DNA from 2 places in the Streptomyces sp. NPDC023157 genome. Region 1 is predicted to be linked to the other one. Evidence: riboswitches for the same ligand, from Rfam matches in the RefSeq annotation. Region 1 holds a riboswitch; the other holds the start of a gene.

Region 1 (7,512 bases):
AGGAGACCAAGGTCTCCAAGCTGGTCTCGCTGCTGGTGAAGGTCGGCGCGCTGGTCTTCGTCCTCACCATGGACAAGACCGTCGCCATCAACTTCCAGCTGCTCGGCGGCATCTGGATCCTGCAGACCTTCCCCGCCCTCGTCGGCGGCCTGTTCACCCGCTGGTTCCACCGCTGGGCGCTGCTCGCCGGCTGGGCCGTCGGCATGGTCTACGGCACCGCCGCCGCGTACGGCGTGGCCAGCCCCACCCAGAAGCACTTCGGCGGCTCCTCGGCCGAGATCCCCGGCATCGGGGAGATCGGCTACATCGGCCTCACCGCCTTCGTGCTCAACCTGGTCGTCACCGTGGTCCTCACCGTCGTCCTGAAGGCGCTCAAGGCGCCCGACGGCGTCGACGAGACCTCGCCCGGGGACTACACGGCGGACGCCGGTGACGCGGGCGTCGCCACCGAACTGCCGAAGGTCGGCACCGCCGGGCACTGAGCCCCGCGGCCGTCCGCTCCGGCCCCTCCGCCCGCCTCCGGTTATCCGGAGGCGGGCGGAGCCGTGCCGGGGGCAGACTGCCGGGCATGGACTTCACGATCAGGGCGGTACGGCCCGAGGAGTACGCGGCCCTCGGCGAGATCACCGCGCGGGCCTATCTCGACGACGGGTTCCTCGCCTTCGGCGAGGACGACGCGTACCTGCACCTGCTGCGGGACGTGGCCCGGCGGGACGCCGAGGCCGAGGTGCTCGTGGCGGTCGACACCACGGACGCGGCCGGCACGGTCCTCGGCGGGGTGACCTTCACCGCCGGCGGCGAGGAGTGGGCGGACATCGCCCGGGAGGGCGAGGCCGAGTTCCGCATGCTGGCCGTCGCGCACGCGGCGCGCGGCCGGGGCGTCGGGGAGGCCCTGGTGCGGGCCTGCGTGGACCGGGCGCGGGCCGTCGAGGGGTGCGCGCGGATCGTGCTGTCCACCCAGCGGACGATGGCCACCGCCCACCGGATCTATGAGCGACTGGGCTTCGTCCGCTCCCCCGAGCGGGACTGGAAGCCCGTCCAGGGGCTCGACCTCACGCTCTTCACCTACGTTCTGGAGCTCTGAACTCCGCCCCGACCGACACAACATGTGGGGGGTGCCGTGAGCGGCGCCCCCCACATGTATGCTCGTCCTCGCTGTCGCCGCAGGGGAATCCGGTGGAAATCCGGAACTGTCCCGCAACGGTGTGTTTTGCGCGCTTTTCGCGCCCAGGGTGAGTCCGAAGACCTGCCGGCAGCGCGCCCGGTCCGTCCGTTCCGGGTGTCACAGACGTCCGGGCCTCGCGGAGTGGGCCGGTGGACGCGGCGCCGCCGTGCGTACGGCCGCCCGTTCCCGCCTCCCGTCCTGGCTCCGCGCCGAGCGAGGGAGAGCCCCCACGTGACCATCGCGCCCGCCGATCCGGCCGCAGCGATCGAGACCGACGGCCCCGGCACCGTGCTGCTGCGGGTCCTGACCGATCTCACCGCCGACCTCCCGGACACCGACCCCGGCAAGGTCGCCGCCGCCGCCCTGCGCGGCCGCAGCGCCGGCTCGGACGAGGCGGAGCTGCGCGAGCTGGCCACCGAGGCCGCCGCCGGACTCATCGCCGAGGACCCGGCGTACTCCCGGCTCGCCGCCCGGCTCCTCACGATCACCATCGCCGACGAGGCGGCCGGCCAGGGCGCGGTGTCCTTCTCGGCCTCCGTCGCCGTCGGCCACCGCGAGGGCCTGATCGCCGACCGCACGGCCGCGTTCGTCGCCGCGCACGCCGCGCGCCTCGACGCGCTGATCGACCCGGCCGGCGACGACCGCTTCGGCTACTTCGGCCTGCGCACCCTGTACTCCCGCTACCTGCTGCGGCACCCGATCACCCGCCAGGTCGTCGAGACCCCGCAGCACTTCATGCTGCGCGTGGCGAGCGGCCTCGCCGAGGACGAGTCGGCGCGTGCCGTGGACGAGGTGGCGGCGCTGTACGGGCTGATGAGCCGGCTCGACTACCTGCCCTCCTCCCCCACCCTGTTCAACTCCGGCACCCGCCACCCGCAGATGTCCTCCTGCTACCTGCTGGACTCCCCGCAGGACGAGCTGGACTCCATCTACGACCGCTACCACCAGGTCGCGCGCCTGTCGAAGCACGCGGGCGGCATCGGCCTGTCGTACTCGCGCATCCGCGCCCGCGGTTCGCTGATCCGCGGCACCAACGGGCACTCCAACGGCATCGTGCCGTTCCTGAAGACGCTGGACGCCTCCGTCGCCGCGGTGAACCAGGGCGGCCGCCGCAAGGGCGCCGCCGCGGTCTACCTGGAGACCTGGCACGCGGACATCGAGGAGTTCCTGGAGCTCCGCGACAACACCGGCGAGGACGCCCGCCGTACGCACAACCTGAACCTCGCGCACTGGATCCCGGACGAGTTCATGCGCCGGGTCAACGCCGACGCCGCGTGGTCGCTGTTCTCCCCCGCCGACGTGCCCGAGCTGGTCGACCTGTACGGCGACGAGTTCGACGCCGCGTACCGCAAGGCGGAGGCCGCGGGCCTGGCCAAGAAGACCATGCCGGCCCGTGACCTGTACGGCCGCATGATGCGCACCCTCGCGCAGACCGGCAACGGCTGGATGACCTTCAAGGACGCGTCCAACCGGACCGCCAACCAGACCGCCGAGCCCGGCTCCGTCGTCCACTCCTCGAACCTCTGCACCGAGATCATCGAGGTCACCGACGACGGCGAGACGGCCGTCTGCAACCTCGGCTCGGTGAACCTGGGCGCCTTCGTCCAGGAAGGAGCCGACGGCGGGCAGATCGACTGGGCGCGCCTGGACGAGACCGTGCGCACCGCCGTCACCTTCCTCGACCGGGTCGTCGACATCAACTTCTACCCGACCGAGCAGGCCGGCCGTTCCAACGCCCGCTGGCGCCCGGTGGGCCTGGGCGCGATGGGCCTCCAGGACGTCTTCTTCAAGCTGAAGCTGCCCTTCGACTCGGCCGAGGCCCGCGCGCTGTCCACCCGGATCGCCGAGCGGATCATGCTGGCCGCGTACGAGGCCTCCGCCGACCTCGCCGAGCGCAACGGCCCGCTGCCCGCCTGGGACAAGACCCGTACGGCCCGTGGCGTGCTGCACCCGGACCACTTCGACGTCGAGCTGAACTGGCCGGAGCGCTGGGCCGCGCTGCGCGAGCGGATCGCCGCCGTCGGCATGCGCAACAGCCTCCTCCTCGCCATCGCGCCGACCGCGACGATCGCCTCGATCGCCGGCGTCTACGAGTGCATCGAGCCGCAGGTCTCCAACCTGTTCAAGCGCGAGACGCTGTCCGGCGAGTTCCTCCAGGTCAACTCGTACCTCGTGGACGAGCTGAAGCGGCTCGGCGTGTGGGACGCGCAGACCCGTGAGGCGCTGCGCGACGCCAACGGCTCGGTGGCCGGCTTCACCTGGGTGCCGGCCGAGGTGCGCGAGCTGTACCGCACGGCCTGGGAGATCCCGCAGCGCGGCCTGATCGACATGGCCGCCGCCCGCACCCCGTTCCTGGACCAGGCGCAGTCGCTGAACCTGTTCCTGGAGACGCCGACCATCGGCAAGCTGTCGTCGATGTACGCGTACGCCTGGAAGCAGGGCCTGAAGACCACGTACTACCTGCGTTCGCGCCCGGCGACCCGGATCGCCCGCGCCGCGCAGGCCGCCGCCCCCATCCCCGTCCAGCAGGTCGCCGACCCCGACGCCGTCGCCTGCTCCCTTGAGAACCCCGAGTCCTGCGAGGCCTGCCAGTAATGAGCTCCACCGACAAGAACCTCCTCGACCCGGGCTTCGAACTGACCCTGCGCCCCATGCGCTACCCGGACTTCTACGAGCGCTACCGCGACGCGATCAAGAACACCTGGACCGTGGAGGAGGTCGACCTCCACTCGGACGTCGCCGACCTCGCCAAGCTCACCCCCGGTGAGCAGCACATGATCGGCCGTCTGGTCGCGTTCTTCGCGACCGGCGACTCGATCGTGTCCAACAACCTGGTCCTGACGCTCTACAAGCACATCAACTCGCCCGAGGCGCGGCTGTACCTCTCGCGCCAGCTGTTCGAGGAGGCCGTGCACGTCCAGTTCTATCTGACGCTGCTCGACACCTACCTCCCCGACCCGGACGACCGCGCGGCCGCCTTCGACGCGGTCGAGGAGATCCCCTCGATCCGCGAGAAGGCGCAGTTCTGCTTCAAGTGGATGGACTCGGTCGAGAAGATCGACCGGCTGGAGACCCAGGCCGACCGCCGCCGTTTCCTGCTCAACCTGATCTGCTTCGCCGCCTGCATCGAGGGCCTGTTCTTCTACGGCGCCTTCGCGTACGTGTACTGGTTCCGGTCCCGCGGTCTGCTGCACGGCCTGGCGACCGGCACCAACTGGGTGTTCCGCGACGAGACGATGCACATGAACTTCGCCTTCGAGGTCGTGGACACCGTCCGCAAGGAGGAGCCCGAGCTCTTCGACGACGAGCTCCAGGCGCAGGTCACCGCGATGCTGCGGGAGGCCGTCGAGGCTGAGCTCCAGTTCGGCCGCGACCTGTGCGGTGACGGCCTGCCGGGCATGAACACCGAGTCGATGCGCGAGTACCTGCAGTGCGTCGCCGACCAGCGCCTCACCCGCCTGGGCTTCGCGCCGGTGTTCGGCTCGGAGAACCCGTTCGCGTTCATGGAGCTCCAGGGCGTCCAGGAGCTGACCAACTTCTTCGAGCGCCGCCCGTCCGCCTACCAGGTGGCGGTCGAGGGCTCGGTGGACCTGGACGAGGACTTCTAGGAGCCCGTCCGGTACGGCGAAGGGCCCCGCTCCACGGGGGGAGCGGGGCCCTTCGGCATGTCCGGGGACGCGCGGGTCAGTCGTTCGCGACGACCGGGTAGCGCGGGGTGCCCTCTTCCATCTGGCGCAGGGCGTCCTTGCGGTCCCGCTTCGACAGCTTGTCGATGTACAGGAAGCCGTACAGGTGGTCCGTCTCGTGCTGGAGGCAGCGGGCGAAGTAGCCGGTGCCCCGCACCTTGATCGGGTTGCCCTGGGAGTCCTGGCCGTGCACCACGGCGTAGTCCGGGCGGGCCAGCTCGGCGTACGCGGTGGGCACCGAGAGGCAGCCCTCGTTGGACTCGTCGAGGACGCGCTGGTCGGCCGGCAGCTCCTGGAGGACCGGGTTGACCACGTGCCCGACGTGCCGGACGCCGTCGTCGTCCATGCAGTCGTAGACGAAGACCTTCTGGTCCACACCGATCTGGTTGGCGGCCAGGCCGACGCCCTCGGCGGTCTTCTGGCTGGCGAACATGTCGTCGATCAGCTGGGCCAGCTCGGCGCCGAACTCGGTGACGTCCTTGCACTCCCGGTGGAGCACGGGGTTGCCGACGACCGTGATGGGACGCGAGGTGCCCCGCTCACGGTGCGCGAGCTCACGCTCCTCGCACTCCTCCGTGTCCACGACGAAACCGTCGTTCTCGACCTGCTGGTCCGTCTCCTGCTGCGCCATGTCCGGCCGCGCCCTTCTGAAAACCCGATTCCGTCGGAGGACAGCCTACGGGCCCCGGGCCGTCGCCTCAGCAGACCTCTTCGAGATCACGCCACTCGCGGCTGTCCGGACTGTCCGCGACCCAGCCGTCGAGCAGTCCGCGGACCAGGCCCGCGGGGGCGGCGATGCCGCACTCGCGCTCCGGCACCCACAGCTCGCCGGGCGAGCGGTGCCCGAGCGGGCCCGGGTGACCCGGCTCGCTGTGGTCGTGCGGATCCAGGTGCTCGCCCTCGCCCTCGGCGCTGGGCATGGTCGACTCCGAGCAGGCCCGGCAGAGCAGCCGTACGGAGGAGGACCAGTCCTCGGCGGCGAAGCCGGCGTCGGCGGCGAGCTGCTCCAGGGCGTCCCGGTCGGCCTCGGTGGCGGCCTCCAGGAGGACCACCCAGGTCGGCACCGGCGACGGCGCCCACAGCTCGATCTCGTCGAAGACGGGGTACGAGGGGCCCGCGCTGGTGGTCCGCTCGCCGTTCGGGACGCCGTCGTGCAGGACGACCTCGCCCCAGCGGCGGCCCGAGGACGGCAGCGGGATGGACAGGACCTCGATGCGGGCCGGGTCGAGCCGGCGGCCCCACACGACCTCGGCCTCGCCCTCCGGGGAGAGCCGCACGGCCGCGCTGCCCAGCTCCATGCCGGCCGGCTCACCGGTGCCGGAGGCGGCGCCAGGGACCTTCAGCCCGTAGGCCTGCCAGGCGCGGCGGGCCAGCGGCCAGTCCTGGAGCGCGGTGGCGGCGATGCCGACGTTCCACCAGTCGGGGGCGCCGGTCTCCTTGTCGAGCAGGGCGACCGCGCGCAGCCCGGCGGCCCGGGCCTGCTCCCAGTCGTGCCGGAACTTGTGCAGCAGGGCCAGGTTGAACCAGGACTCCGAGAGCCAGGGCTCCAGGTCCGCCGCACGCGTCAGCAGCGCGCCCGCGTCCTCGTACCGTCCGTCGCCGATCAGCGTGAACGCGCGGTCGGTGGCCTGCCGCCACGAGGCGGAGGGCCGATGCCGTACCTTCCCGAAGATCCTCACGATTCCCGCCTGCCGGTCGCTTCACCCTCTTGTTCGCATCCAACCATGCCCGGTCGGACGCGCGCTCATTACCCATGGGTTACCCCGGTGGGACTGGGGCGATGCCCCTGGGGGCACCCCCGCGGGCGAGCACCCTGGCGAGGGATTCGACGACCTCGGGGTGGTAGTCACGGGCCGTGCCCAGCCGGAGGCGTTCGAGGGCGCCGAGGCCGCCGCCCGCGGTGGTGGCGGCGAGGTCGTCGTAGGCGTTGACGGCCCGGACGATCCGGGCGGGCAGCGGCTGGTCCCGGTACGGGTCGGCCTGGCGTTCCACGACGACGGCGACGGCCGCCGGGACCCCGGTCTGCCGGACCACGGCCCCGCCGAGCAGGGCGATCCTGCGCTGCTCCTCGGCGGGCAGCAGGGCGGTGGCGCCGCCCTCGACGGGGTCGACCAGGGAGAGCTGTCCGATGTCGTGCATGAGCGCCGCGTATTCGAGGACGGTCAGCTCGGCGCCGGACAGGCCCAGCTCCCGGCCGACGGCCCGGCTGAGCTCGGCGACCCGGCGGGCGTGCCCCTGCGGGGTGCAGCCGGCGATCTCGGTGGCCCGGGCCAGCGAGGCGATGGTCTGCCGGTCGGTGGTGCGCACGGCCGCGTACCGCCGGTAGGAGACCTGGGTGAGCAGCAGCGGTACGGCGAAGACGGGCAGCGCCCACAGTCCGGCGACGGCCACCCCGAGGGCCATGACGGCGCCGGTGGCGCAGACCGCGGAGCCGATCCCGGGCAGGGCGCGCAGCTGGTCGCGCAGGAGCGGGCCGTAGGGGTGGCCGGTGCGGGCGCGGTGCAGCAGGGCGGCGAGGACGGCGTCGCAGAGGGCGGTGAGGAGCAGCAGGAGGAGCAGGAAGAGGGCGTACGAGGGGCTGTGGCCGAGGCGGGCGGTGACGGCGCCCGCGTTGAAGAGCGGCTGGAAGCAGAGGGCGGCGAAGCCGACGGTGAGGACGCG
Region 2 (7,512 bases), on a different contig from region 1:
GCCTCGCGCGGGTAGCCGTGGGCGGCGAGTTCGCGGGCGACCTGCATGTGGGACCGGGCCGCCTCCAGGCTGATGACATCGGCGTCGAGGTCGTCGATGGCCTGGACGACGTCGCCGAACTCGGCGTAGCACATGTGGGTGTGGATCTGGGTGTCCGGCCGCACGCCGCCGGTGCTGAGCCGGAAGGCTTCGGTGGCCCAGGCCAGGTACTCGGGGTGGTCGGCGGCCCGCAGCGGCAGGGTCTCGCGCAGCGCGGGCTCGTCGACCTGGATGACGGAGGTCCCGGCGGCCTCCAGGTCGTGCACCTCGTCGCGCAGCGCGAGAGCCACCTGCCGGGCGGTGTCGGCGAGCGGCTGGTCGTCGCGGACGAAGGACCAGGCGAGCATGGTGACCGGGCCGGTGAGCATGCCCTTGACCGGCTTGGCGGTGAGGGACTGCGCGTACGCGGTCCAGCGCACGGTCATCGGCGCGGGGCGGGAGATGTCGCCGGCGAGGATCGGCGGGCGGACGTAGCGGGTGCCGTACGACTGGACCCAGCCGTGCCGGGTGGCGAGGTAGCCGGCGAGCTGCTCGGCGAAGTACTGCACCATGTCGTTGCGTTCGGGCTCGCCGTGCACCAGGACGTCGAGTCCGGTCTTCTCCTGGAAGGAGACGACCTCCTGGATCTCCGTCTTGATGCGCTCCTCATAGGCGACGGTGTCGATCCGGCCGCTTCGCAGGTCCGCGCGTGCGGCCCGCAGTTCGGCCGTCTGCGGGAAGGACCCGATGGTGGTCGTCGGGAGCAGCGGAAGCCCGAGGTGGGCCCGCTGGGCCGCGGCACGCTGTGCGTAGGACTGCGAGCGGCGCAGGTCCGCCTCGGTGACGGCCCGGACCCGGGCCCGCACGGCGGGATCGCGGGTGAGGGGGGAGGCGGCGCGGGCGGAGCGCGCACTCCGGTTGGCGGCCAGCTCGCCGCTGATGGCGTCGGTGCCCAGGGACAGGCCCCTGGCCAGGGCGACGACCTCGTCCGCCTTCTGCCGGGCGAAGGCGAGCCAGCCCAGGACCTGCGGGTCGACGTCCGTCTCGGCCGCGGCGTCGAGCGGGACGTGGAGCAGCGAGCACGAGGCCGACACGTCCACGTGGCCCGCGAGACCGAGGAGGGTGCCGAGGGTGGCGAGGGAGCTCTTCAGGTCGTTGACCCACACGTTGCGCCCGTCGACCACGCCGGCGACGAGCCGCTTGCCGGGCAGGCCGCCGACGGCCGCGAGTCCGTCGAGGTTCGCGGCGGCGGGCCCGGTGAAGTCGAGGGCGAGTCCTTCGACCGGAGCCTTGGCGAGCACCGGGAGGGCGTCGCCCAGCCGGTCGAAGTAGGAGGCGACGAGCAGCTTCGGCCGGTCTCGTGCGGCGCCGAGATCGCGGTAGGCCCGTGCGGCGGCGGCGAGTTCGGCGGGCCTGCGGTCCTGTACCAGGGCCGGTTCGTCGATCTGCACCCACTCCGCGCCGGCGGCCCGGAGGTCGGCGAGGACCTCGGCGTAGACGGGCAGCAGGCGGTCCAGCAGGGTCAGCGGCTCGAACTCCGCCGCCACGCCGGGGGCGGGCTTCGCCAGCAGGAGGTAGGTGACCGGTCCCACCAGGACGGGTCGGGCGGTCAGGCCCAGCGCGAGGGCCTCGCGCAGCTCCGCGACCTGTTTGGCCGAGTCCGTCGAGAAGACGGTGTCAGGACCCAGTTCGGGGACGAGGTAGTGGTAGTTGGTGTCGAACCACTTCGTCATCTCCAGCGGGGCGGTGTCCTGGGTGCCTCGGGCCATGGCGAAGTAGCCGTCCAGCGCGTCGGCGGCGACGGCGTCGCGATGGCGGCCCGGGATCGCGCCCACCATGACGGTGGTGTCGAGGACGTGGTCGTAGTACGAGAAGTCGCCGGTCGGCACTTCGGTGATGCCGGCGTCGGCGAGCTGCGACCAGTTCTTCCGGCGCAGTGCGGCGGCGGTGTTCCGGAGGGCGTCCGTGGTGACGCGGCCCTTCCAGTAACCCTCGATCGCCTTCTTGAGTTCGCGGTTCGGCCCCTGACGGGGGTAGCCGTACACGGTGGCCCGTGCTGCCGCTGCTGCGGACTTCGTGGTCACGGAGATCTCCTTCGCGAGATGAATCCCTGAGGTCCGGGGACCTGACGAGGGGCGAAGAGAGACCGGGGACAGGCGGATGCGCACGCGCGCAGCACGACACGCTCGTCCGCCTGTATGGTCGCCGACCCGCCCTCGAGGTCACCGGATGGCCACACACGGAATCGTCCGCGTGCGGGCAACGGGCAGGTCTTCGGACTCGCGGGCACGTCTCGTCGTACGAGACTCCTACTGGCCGTCGCTTCCCAGATCCGGTACGTCGGACCCAGTGCTGTGTGACGGCGGTCGTTCCCGCTCACCGCTGCGGGGCAGTCCCGGATTCCCACCGGGTTCCCTCTTACGACGCATCCCGCCTGGCGGACGGGGCGAACCAGCTGCGCTCTCACTCTAGACCACGGGCCACGCCGGCCGGCGGGTGAAGTCGGCACGGGAACGCCGGAGTTCACGTCACGACAGGCCCCACGGGATCAAGGGCCTTGTGGGAGTGGCTGGTTCTGTGCCATCGGTCAGGGTCGGGTCCTCCTTCAGAGGGAGAGGATGCCGTCCTTCGGGGGGATTCGGGCACGTCCCTTCTGAGCAAGGGTTCTTGGGCCAGAACGTCCACCTCCCGCGAGGATCTCCATCACCGTGCGAAGCAGACGAACGGCGTCCACCGTGGCCCTCGGCGCCATCGCGACGCTCCTTCCCGTACTCACCCCCGCCGTGGCCTCGGCGGCCGCACCGGCACCCCGGACCGCCGCCGCCACCCCCGCTATCCCTTCACCCGATCCGCTCGCGCGCTACGGGCACCAGAAACCGCGCTGGAGCCGCTGCGACGCCGAAGGACCGGCGGAGTACGAGTGCGCCACGATCAAGGTGCCCCTCGACTACGCCCGTCCGAACGGCCGCACGCTCGACCTGGCCGTGTCCCGGACGAAGGCGACCAGCGCCCGTGACCGGCGCGGTGTGCTGCTGCTGAACCCCGGCGGGCCCGGCGGACCGGGCCTCGACATGCCGGTCTGGATGGCGCCGATGCTGTCGGACGACGTGAAGAAGCGGTACGACCTGATCGGCTTCGACCCCCGGGGTGTCGGCCGGAGCAGCCCGGTGAGCTGCGGGCTGAACGACGCCGAGAGGGAGTGGCAACGCCCGTACCGGGCGGCGACGTTCACGAAGGACGTCCAGTGGGCCCGGACCGTCGCGGAGAAGTGCCGGGCGCGGAACGGCGTCGTCCTGTCGCACCTCACCACCCGCGACACCGCACGCGACATGGACGTCATCCGTGCCGTGCTCGGCGAGAAGAAGATCTCGTACCTCGGTTACTCCTACGGCACCTATCTGGGAGCCGTCTACACGCAGATGTTCCCGAAGCGCGCCGACCGGTTCGTGCTCGACAGCGCGGTCGACCCGGAGCGGATCTGGCGCGGCATGATCCAGATATGGGCCGAGGGGGCGGAACCGGCGTTCGCGCGCTGGACCGCCTGGGCCGCCGAGCGGAACGCGACGTACGGGCTCGGTGCCACCCCGGCCGAGGTCGGTGCGACCTTCTGGGCGCTGGTCGCCCGGGCGGACCGCGAGCCGATCGAACTCGACGGCGTCGCCCTGACGGGCGATGACATCCGCCTCGGGTCGCGGGCCGTGTTCTTCGACGTGGCGTACGCCGCCGAGGCGGTCGTACGGCTCAAGGACGCCGCCGAGGGCCGGACTCCGGCACCGGCCCGGCGCGGCACGCCGCCCGCCCCCGTACCGCCGGCCTTCGCGAGCGCCGCCGGCTCCCCGGCCGCGGCTCCCGCCGTCCCGGCGGACAACATGGACGCGGCCTTCTGGTCCGTGGTGTGCGCCGACACCCGCGCCTGGCCGCGCGACCCGGAGCAGTACCGGCGCGACGCGATCCGCGACAAGCGCAGGTACCCGCTGTACGGGGACTTCGCGTCCAACATCAAACCGTGCGCGTTCTGGCGGGGCGGGGCCGAGCCCGCCACCAAGGTGAACAACTCCGTCCCCGCCCTCGTCCTGCAGAACGAGTGGGACTCCCAGACGCCGCTGGCCAGCGGGCAGGGGCTGCGCCGGGTGATGAAGGGGGCCCGGATGGTCACCGTCCTCGGCGGCCAGGGCCACGGCGTCTACGGACTGGGATCCTGCGCCGACGCGACCGCCACCGCCTACCTGGTCACGGGCCGCCTGCCCGCCACCGACGTCACCTGCCGGACCCCGGCCGACCAGGCCCACCGCTCCGCCCCGCTCCCGCTGCCGACCCTCCCTCAGCGCCTCCCGATCGGGCAGGACCGCTTCTGACGGCGCCCTGACCGGCCCCTGAGGGCGGGACCCCGCGCCGCGGGGCCCCGCCCTTCCTCTTGGTGGTCAGGGGTGCACGGCCCGTCGGCGGGGCTCAGGCCGCGGGGGCCCTGAAGTGGCAGTTCGTGGAGATGGGCGAGGTGGTCGTGCCGTCGGTGGTGCGGACGCGCCAGCCGTACGCGTGGCCGGGGACGAGCTGGGGGACCGGGACGGAGACGGTGCCCTGGCCGCGGACCTTGGTGCTGGCCGAGCCGGCCGCGCCCATGGTGATCGGCTGCGGCAGGCTCTGGTCCGTGTTGTCCCAGATCGAGAACTCGGCCCACACCTCCTTCGACGGGTCGGGGTGGGTGACCGTCGCCGTCAGCGTCGGCGTGAGGGTGGTCGCCGTGCCGTAGTCGGCGCCGAAGGGGTCGAGGTTCTGGTGGCAGCCCTGGGACAGCGGCTCGCCCGCGACCTCGCGCAGCGCCGTGTTCCGGCCGGTCGGCGCCGTCAGCCTGCCGGCGTACGAGGCGATCTGGTCGTCGCGCAGCGGATAGCCGAAGGCGGCCACGCGCTGCACGGAGCCGTTGAAGTAGGCGTTGGAGGCGCCCTTCACCTTGTCGCGACCGACGACGAACGGGCCCGTGGCCGCCCAGCGGTCGGCGTCGGCGTGGACGGCCGTGGCCTTCTTCACGCCGTCGACGTAGAGGGAGACCGCGCCGGAGGTGGCGTCGTACACGCCCGTGAGATGGGTCCAGGTGCCGGCCGTGGCGCCGGGGGCGATGGCCTGGTCGACGCTCCACGTCGCGCTGTCGGCCTTCGGCAGGGCGAAGCGCCAGCTGCTGTCGCCCGGGTTGTAGAAGAGCATCATGCCGCTGATCGTCGTCCCGTCCTGGGACAGCACGACCGACGTGCCCGCGCCCGGGTTCACCTTCGCCCAGGCGGAGACGGTGAAGCTGCGGGTGGTGTCCACGACGGGCCCGGCCGCGCCGGCCGTACCGGTGGAACCGTCGAGCGCCAGCGCTCCGCCGTGCTCGCCCGGCGCCCAGGAGGCGCCGCCGGTCAGCGTGCCGTCGAATCCGGCGGCGCTGCCGTCGAGCCGCCAGGACGGCTTGCCGCCGCCCTGCGTGTGGCCGTACAGCGGCGTGTGGTCGGAGTAGCCGGTCGCGCCCGGCTTGCACGGGTCGGGGACGCTCGACGGCGTCGTCCTCGTGCAGGCCGGCTGGACGGAGATCCGGTAGTCCGTCTGGTCCGCGAAGTCGGTCCGGGAGTCGCAGCCGGTGAAGCCGCCGGTGGCGAAGAGGTAGTCGATCTTCGAGGTCGTGTACCCGGCGTACGACAGGATCCCGCCGTTCGCGTCCTTCGTCACGCCGTCGAGGGTGAACTTGGTCGGCTCGTCGGAGGCGTCGCCGGTGCCGTACGCCCGCTGGTCGCACTCCGACATCAGGCGGTAGAGCGGCTGGAGCCGGTCCTGGAGCCGGGTGTTGAAGTCGCCGCCGAGGACGACGGACGGGAACTTCCCGACCACGTCCGCGACCGTCGCGATCTGGTCGGCGTAGTACTGGTCGGCCTGCGCCTGCGTCAGCTTGAGCGGGACGTCGGCCCCGAAGTTGGACACGTGCGTCGTGCACACGTGGTTCTCCCAGCCGGCCACCTCCACGCACAGCACGCTGCCGCGCCCCATCGCCAGACCGAGCGGAGTGGTGAAGTCCGTCTCGGTCTTCCACGTCATCCGGCCCTTGACGCCGATGGCCACCCCCAGCGTGCCGGACAGCGAGCCGCGGCACTTCGAGCCCTGCGCGTCGATGAACTCGACTCCCGGCACGTCCGGTTCGTACGTGTCGCCCGGGCGCGTCCCGCCGGCGAGCGCGAACGTCCAGTCGGAGCCCGGGTCGTCGGCCTCCAGCTTCGCCTCCAGCGGGACGAGGTGGCTGACCGAGCACACCTCCTGGAGCATGACCACGTTGAGGTCCCGCTCCTCGACCAGCTGGGCGATGCCCTCGATCTTCTTGCCGGGCACGTTGCGGTACGGGCAGTAGCCGTCGTCCGTGGCGATCCGGCCGCCCGCCTCGCCGCAGATGTTCCAGGTCATCGCCCGGACCGACTCCCGGGTGGTGGCCGTGCCGCCCGCGTCCCCCGGGACCGTCGTGACGGCGGCGGCGGGCGCCGCCTGTCCCGTGAGCAGGACGACGGCCGCGAGGACCGTCGCCATGATGTGCAGCCCGTGGGCCGCGATTCTTCTCATGAGTCGTCTCTTACCGGCGGACCTGTGGGGGTCCGCTCCTCCCCCCGCCCCGACTCCGGGGCGGTGGTCATGACTCTGTCAGCTCATCGGCGCAGGTCGACGGGCAGGGCGACGCGTGGGTCCGTCCGCGGGGTCCGTCCGCGGGTCGGCGTCCGAGGATCGCCGTCCGTGGGCTCAGGTGAGGGAGGTGACCAGGAGGGTGAAGGCGCCGATGATGACGGCGACGCGGACGTAGTGGAAGCGGTCCCAGCGGTTCGACTGCTCCTTCCAGTCGGCGGGCCGGTTCTCGGGGGTCCAGGTCTTACCGCGGTTGTTGATCGGGACGAGGATCAGGACCGAGATGAGCACGCTCACGATCAGCAGCGCGGCGGCGATGACGACGAGGCCGGCGCCGGGGCGGTCCCATCCGGCGACGGCCCAGACGGCGCTGAGGACGAGCGACGTGATGTACCAGAACGGCATCAGCGCGCCGAGCATCCGGCCCCCGTGGGCGCGGCCGAGCAGGCCGCTGTCCTCGGGGAGCGCGTTGAAGATCGGGTTGAGGACGAAGGCGACGGAGAACTCGACTCCCACCATCAGGCCGACGATCACGGTGGTGAAGACCTCGAGTGCGTTGAGCATGATGACCCCTCCGAGGATCTAGCAGTGCTAGGTGATGAGGCAACGCTAGTACTGCTGCCGCTCGATTGTCTAGCGGTGCTAGGATCGCGGCATGTCGGTACAAGAACGCAAGCAGCGCGAACGGGCGGACCGCGAACGCCTCATCGTGGCGACGGCCCGCGAACTCGCCGAGCAGCAGGGCTGGGACGCGGTCACCACCCGTCGGCTCGCCGAGCGCATCGAGTACAGCCAGCCCGTCCTCTACAGCCACTTCCGCGGCAAGCGCGAGATCATCGGCGCCGTCGCCCTCGAAGG

Evidence for each region. A riboswitch is a leader RNA that binds a small molecule or an ion and turns the genes downstream of it on or off. The one in region 1 is predicted to bind cobalamin.
Region 2: it holds a riboswitch for cobalamin, as region 1 does, so the genes downstream of both, metE (5-methyltetrahydropteroyltriglutamate--homocysteine S-methyltransferase) here and ACZ3ZE_RS23855 (ribonucleoside-diphosphate reductase subunit alpha) in region 1, are expected to answer to the same signal.

Annotation. Positions count from the first base shown of each region.
Region 1 is NZ_JBVHIL010000006.1:458,543-466,054, forward strand. Features, by position in the region: gene mctP (monocarboxylate uptake permease MctP) at 1-482, shown strand, start outside; gene ACZ3ZE_RS23850 (GNAT family N-acetyltransferase) at 569-1,084, shown strand; cobalamin riboswitch at 1,143-1,268, shown strand; gene ACZ3ZE_RS23855 (ribonucleoside-diphosphate reductase subunit alpha) at 1,397-3,760, shown strand; gene ACZ3ZE_RS23860 (ribonucleotide-diphosphate reductase subunit beta) at 3,760-4,773, shown strand; gene def (peptide deformylase) at 4,850-5,482, opposite strand; gene ACZ3ZE_RS23870 (tetratricopeptide repeat protein) at 5,550-6,530, opposite strand; gene ACZ3ZE_RS23875 (HD-GYP domain-containing protein) at 6,610-7,512, opposite strand, start outside.
Region 2 is NZ_JBVHIL010000002.1:196,757-204,268, reverse strand. Features, by position in the region: gene metE (5-methyltetrahydropteroyltriglutamate--homocysteine S-methyltransferase) at 1-2,102, opposite strand, end outside; cobalamin riboswitch at 2,267-2,489, opposite strand; gene ACZ3ZE_RS06720 (alpha/beta hydrolase) at 2,727-4,373, shown strand; gene ACZ3ZE_RS06715 (LamG-like jellyroll fold domain-containing protein) at 4,468-6,597, opposite strand; gene ACZ3ZE_RS06710 (DUF1772 domain-containing protein) at 6,772-7,218, opposite strand; gene ACZ3ZE_RS06705 (TetR/AcrR family transcriptional regulator) at 7,310-7,512, shown strand, end outside.